Regions from separate parts of the Bariatricus sp. HCP28S3_D3 genome, predicted to be linked through region 1. Evidence: predicted binding sites of a transcription regulator. Region 1 holds the regulator's gene; the other holds the start of a gene.

The links. The regulator HrcA, encoded in region 1, represses chaperone genes, less so after heat shock. The targets are predictions, from matches to a motif close to TGTTAGCACTCNNNNNNNNNGAGTGCTAACA.
Region 2: ACTNB3_RS01570 (Hsp20/alpha crystallin family protein) is a predicted target of HrcA. The motif match lies at 1,039-1,069, and genes of this name have one in related genera.

Annotation. Positions count from the first base shown of each region.
Region 1 is NZ_JBQHTK010000003.1:126,832-130,049, reverse strand. It holds gene hemW (radical SAM family heme chaperone HemW) at 1-1,129, shown strand, start outside; gene hrcA (heat-inducible transcriptional repressor HrcA) at 1,292-2,335, shown strand; gene grpE (nucleotide exchange factor GrpE) at 2,362-3,054, shown strand; gene dnaK (molecular chaperone DnaK) at 3,165-3,218, shown strand, end outside.
Region 2 is NZ_JBQHTK010000001.1:324,857-328,074, reverse strand. It holds gene ACTNB3_RS01580 (flavin reductase) at 1-398, shown strand, start outside; gene ACTNB3_RS01575 (hypothetical protein) at 646-894, shown strand; gene ACTNB3_RS01570 (Hsp20/alpha crystallin family protein) at 1,194-1,613, shown strand; gene ACTNB3_RS01565 (Hsp20/alpha crystallin family protein) at 1,671-2,132, shown strand; gene ACTNB3_RS01560 (sodium:proton antiporter) at 2,427-3,218, shown strand, end outside.

The DNA.
Region 1 (3,218 bases):
CTGTGATTTCCTATCAGCGCCCGCAGGCGAGAAAGAGCGGGAAGAATATGTACAGATTCTGTGTGAGGAAATCAGGACAAATGCAGGAAAAGTGGAAGAGTATCAGGTCTCTTCCATTTTCTTTGGAGGAGGGACTCCCTCTCTTCTTACCGGAGACCAGTTCCGGATGATTCTTGATACGGTTCGGGATCAATATCACATTTCTGCGGATGCGGAGATTTCTATGGAGATGAATCCCGGTACGGTTACGGATGAAAAACTGAAAGCGTATAAAGATGCCGGTGTGAACCGGCTGAGCATCGGACTACAGTCTGTCCATGATGAAGAACTGCGGATGCTTGGAAGGATACACACTTATGAAGAATTCCTTGAGGCCTATAGGAGTGCGAGGATGTGCGGATTTGACAATATCAATATTGATCTGATTTCGGCGATCCCGGGTCAGACGGCGGAGAGCTGGACCGAAACACTGAGAACAGTCGCGGCTCTGGAGCCGGAGCACATTTCTGCATACAGTCTGATCATCGAACCCGGAACTTTATTCTATGACAGGTACGGGGAAGATGCAGGACGGGAAGAAAGGGCGGAGTCGGGATGTGAGAAAAGAAAGGGTGCAAATCTGCCGTGGCCTGCGCTTCCTACGGAGGAGGAAGAACGGGAGATGTATCATCAGACAGAGCAGATCCTCGTCGGTGCGGGATATCAGCGGTATGAGATTTCCAATTATGCAAAGCCCGGATACCGATGCAGGCACAACTGCGGGTATTGGAGAAGAGTGCCGTATCTGGGGTTCGGCGTGGGTGCCGCCACATTTTTTGAAGGGGCAAGATACAGTAATCCGGAAAAGATGACGGAATACAGGGATAATTTTGAAGAAAAATTTTCCGGAGAAAAACTCAGCCTGGAAGATGAGATGGAGGAATTCATGTTTCTCGGACTGCGCATGACGGAAGGCATATCGAAAACAGAATTTGAGGAAGCCTTTGGAACCGGGATCGAAGCGGTCTACGGAAAACCGATCCGGAAACTGAAAGGTATGCATCTTATAGAAGAACATGAGGACCGTATCGCGCTTACAGAACAGGGAATCGATGTGAGCAATACGGTATTTGTGGAGTTTATGTTTTGAGAAAAGGACTGTCATATGGCAGTCCTTTTGCGATAAAAAAGTGTAACTATGAAATATTTATAAAGTGGGTTGACAAAGCGTGTTGGGAGTGATACATTAATAAGCGAAGATGATGTTAGCACTCGAATATACCGAGTGCTAATAAAACAAAGGAGGGTGCAGATGGAGTCTATACAGGAACTTAGTGAGCGGAAAACGAAAATCCTTCATGCCATCATTAAGAATTATTTAGACATCGGAGAGCCGGTGGGATCGAGAACGATTTCCAAGTATACGGATCTGAACTTAAGCTCTGCAACGATCCGGAATGAAATGGCGGATCTGGAAGAACTGGGTTATATCATGCAGCCTCACACATCGGCGGGAAGGATTCCATCTGATAAAGGATATCGATGGTATGTAGATATGCTGATGAGCCAGAAAGAGCAGGAGGTCACAGAACTCAAGGAACAGATGCTGGAGAAGTCAGATAAGATGGATCAGCTCCTAAGGCAGGTCGCGAAAGTACTGGCAACGAACACCAATTACGCGACGATGATTTCCTCTCCGGTATATAACAGGAATAAGCTGAAGTTCATCCAGCTTTCACAGGTAGATGAGAACCAGTTGGTCGTCGTCATTGTGATGGATGGAAATATCGTAAAGAACCAGATTATTACACTGGAAGAGCCATTGGATAACGAAGCATTGCTGAAACTGAATATGCTGTTAAATACGGCACTGATCGGACTGTCGGTGGAAGAGATCAATCTCGGAATGATCGCCAGACTGAAGGAACAGGCAGGGATTCACAGTGAAGTGGTCAGTAATGTGCTGGATGCAGTGGCGAATGTGATACAGCTTGATGATGACATGGAGATTTACACCAGCGGCGCAACGAATATTTTTAAATATCCGGAGCTTAGCGATAAGCAGAGCGCTCAGGAGATTATCAGTGCTTTCGAAGAAAAGCAGCAGCTGGCAGCGCTGGTATCAAAGACGATGGCCAGCAGCGAGAATAAAGACATTCAGGTCTATATCGGAAATGAATCCAATGTGGAGAAGATGAAGGACTGCAGTGTTGTCACAGCGACCTATGAGCTTGGTGAGGGTATGCAGGGGACCATTGGAATCATTGGACCGAAGCGGATGGATTACGAACATGTAATGAAGACGTTAAAGACTCTGATGGCGGAACTGGATGAGATTTTCCACAGGGATGGTTAGAACATCCGGACTATGAAAGGAGAAAGGTGGCAGAACCGTTGGATAATCAGATGAGTAATGAAGAAATGGTAAAAGAAGCAGTGGAAGAGGCAAAGAAAGCCGCCATGGAAGCGGAAGCAGAAGAAGCTGCTGAAAAAGAAAATGATAAGGAAGAGGATTCCGAAGAAAGTCGGGAAGGTGAGAACAAAGAGGCCGGCGAAGCAGATGCGAAGGAAGAAGAAAAAACAGAAGAAACTGCGGAGCCGAAAAAATCAAAGCTTTTTGAAAAAAAGAATAAAAAAGACAAGAAGGATGAGCAGATTGCAGATCTGACAGATAAGCTTACCAGACAGATGGCAGAATTCGATAATTACAGAAAGCGGACTGAGAAAGAAAAATCAGCCATGTATGAGATCGGTGCAAAAGATATCGTGGAAAAGATTCTTCCGGTCGTTGATAATTTTGAACGCGGCCTGCAGTCTGTAGCTGAGGAAAACAAAGAAGATCCGTTTGTGCAGGGAATGGATAAGATCTACAAGCAGCTTATGACAACACTGGAAGGCATCGGTGTGAAACCGATTGAGGCGGTCGGACAGGAATTTAACCCGGATTTTCATAATGCAGTGATGCATATTGAAGATGAAGAGGCCGGAGAGAATGTCGTGGTCGAGGAATTCCAGAAAGGATATATGTATCGTGAAAGTGTTGTGAGACACAGCATGGTAAAGGTTGCTAATTAAAATAGCAGAATGAATGAAATAGTTTGTATATTTACACATGAAGATGCAGATATACTCTATATAAACAAAGTAAGTAAACAAATTTTTTAAAATATTAGGAGGTCTTCATAATGGGCAAAATCATTGGTATTGATTTAGGTACAACAAACAGTTGTGTAGCGGTT
Region 2 (3,218 bases), on a different contig from region 1:
CGGAAGCGCCGTTCCGTGTATTTGAGAGATATGGTTTCCAGAGCGGAAGAACGGTTGATAAATTCGAAGGCGTTGAAACACTTCGCTCTGATAATGGACTGGTATTCCTGCCGAAATACATTAATTCCTTCATGTCGTTAAAGGTAGAACAGTATATAGATCTGGATACACATGGAATGTTCATCTGCAGTATTACAGAATCCCGTGTGATCTCTAATGTGGAAACGATGACCTATACTTACTATCAGAATTATGTAAAACCGAAACCACAGACTGAAGGAAAGAAAGGATTTGTCTGCAAGATCTGCGGTTATATCTATGAAGGCGATGAACTGCCGGAAGACTTTATCTGCCCGCTGTGCAAGCATGGAGTGGCGGATTTTGAGCCGATTGCGTAGAGGAAGATGTGTGGTTGTGCGTAACACGCAATAAGAATATTGAATCAGAAGATGCCCTGAAATGCCGAAACTGAACGGTGTTTTGGGGCATCTTTTATGTTGATTTAGAACAGTAAGGAATTGTATTTCGTATTTCCTTATGTTAGAATACAGACAAAGCATTTAGTTCTATTTGTCTAAGCGAAAAGTGTCTGATTTTATCTCATACATCAGAATTTTTTAGAAATCTCAATGCTTGCAGATATTTATGCGAACATTACGAAAAATGCGAATCTGTACGGGACACAATGAAGAATTGATGAATATGCGCCAGACCCGCGCGGAGGGGTATGAGGATGGCGAAGCCGCTGGAATGATAAAGGGCGAAGCGATTGGAAGGCAGCAGATTAATCAGTTGAATATTCTTCTTGAAGAGCAGAATCGGACGGTAGATATCATAAAAGCAGCAAATGATCCGGAGTATCAGAAGAAATTATTGGAAGAATTTTCACTATAAGGAGTTATAAGCGAGTTCTGAATTTAGAAGAAAAGATAATTAGAAAATAAAGAATAGAAACAGTCATTGCAGAATATTGGACGCTGTATTTCAATTCCTGCAATGGCTGTTTTTGATTCTGAGGAGAGAAAAAAAATTTAAAAAAATTAGCACTCACCTATTGACAGTGCTAACAATAAGTGTTATATTACAACTAGAACAAGGGAAGAGGAAAAATAAAAGAACAGAAACTGAATCTCGAAGTTCAAATCTACAAACAATATAACATACATATATATTTTAAGAAGGAGCGATGTTTTATGTTAATGCCTAGTATTTTTAGAAACGATGTATTTGATAACTTTTTTGAGGATCCATTCGGAAGTTACGGGGCAACGGATTTGATGAGTACAGATATCCAGGATAAGGATGGCGCATATGAGATTACGATGAATATCCCGGGTGCGAATAAAGAAGATGTACAGGCAGAACTGAAAGATGGTTACCTTACCATTCATGCTTCGGTAAATGCGAAGAGAGATGACAAAGATGAGAAAGGACATTACATCCGCAGGGAAAGATATTCAGGAACCGGAAGCAGAAGTTTCTTTGTAGGAGATGATGTGACGGAAGAAGATATCAAAGCAAAATTCGAAGACGGAACACTGAAGATGATAATCCCGAAGAAAGAAGCCAAACCTGCCGTTGAGACAAAAAGGTTTATTTCGATTGAAGGATAATGGATAACAGATAACAATAGTATATTAATTGATTTGAATTGAATGGAGGAATGACTTATGATGACACCGAGTATTTTTGGAAATGACTTTTTTGATGATTTTTGGAGTTTCCCGTTTTATAATGACAAAGATGTAAAGAGAATGGAAAAGAAAGCCTATGGGCGTGGCGCTAAAAATATCATGAAAACGGATATCAGAGAGCATGATACAGGATATACGATTGAAGTGGAGCTTCCGGGCTTTAAGAAAGATGAAGTAAAGGTATCGCTGGAAGATGGATACCTTACGATCAATGCTGCGAAGATGCAGGAGGAGAATGAGAAGGATAAAGCGACCGGAAAATACATCCGTCAGGAACGTTTCTCCGGAGCTTGCCAAAGAAGCTTCTATGTAGGTGAAGATCTGACGGAGGAAGATATTAAAGGAGAATTTAAGCATGGCATTTTGAAACTGGAGATTCCGAAAAAGGAAGCAAAGCCCGTAGTAGAGACGAAAAAGTATATCACGATTGAAGGATAATTTTTTAGGACTCTCTTATATCAGTGAAATAAAGGAGCACGCTGCAGACTTTACCGTCGGCAGCGTGCTTTTTCTGAGCATTTAGCTGTTTATAAAAACCGATAAATGGAAAAAATTAGTGAATCTGACGATGTATTATTTACTCTTCGTGTGCTATATTAGGAGTGCCCCAAAGGGCGGTCATTGTATGAGAATACTTTGAGAAAATGAGTCAGGGAGGGTGTTAGCTTGAAAAAACGATATTATTTTATGACTACTTTGTTCACTCTTATTTTAGTCAACCTAGCAAGTCCAATGGCGGTATTGGCAGCGGATCATGCTGTAAAAAAGGCAGAGGCAATCGTTCCGCCGCTTTGGATGTGTATTCCGTTTGCCGGACTTCTTCTTTGTATTGCAGTTATGCCACTGATCAAACCGGCGTGGTGGGAGAAACATCAGCCGTGGGCCGTGATTTTGTGGTCTGTTCTTTTTGTGATACCTTATGCGGTTGTATATGGGATGGGGACTGCCGCAGAAACAGTTCTGGAATGTATCATCGGGGATTATTTAACATTTATTGTGCTTTTGTTCGGACTTTTCTGTGTGGCTGGTAATATTACGATGGAAGGAGACCTTGCAGGTTCGCCCAGAGTGAATGTGATATTACTTACACTTGGAACCGTTTTGTCAAGTCTGATCGGAACGACGGGAGCAAGTATGCTGATGGTGCGCCCGGTCATAAAGATGAACTCGTGGCGTAAGAAGAGAGCACATATCATGGTGTTTTTCATTTTCCTGGTGTCCAATATCGGAGGGTGTCTGACACCGGTGGGAGATCCGCCGCTTTTGATGGGATTTTCCAGAGGAGTGCCGTTTTTTTGGAGCCTGCATCTGTTCCCGATTTTACTCTTTAACATGGTAGTATTATTAACAGTATTTTATTGGATCGATCGTCGTGCGTATTGCAGGGATATTGCTTCAGGGCGGATGCCGGATATCAGCAGACCGGGCACAAAGATTACGATCAAAGGTCTGCATAATATTATTTTTCTTGTGATGATCGTTGCAGCTGTTATACTGAGTGGCGTGTTGCCAGAGCTCCCGCTT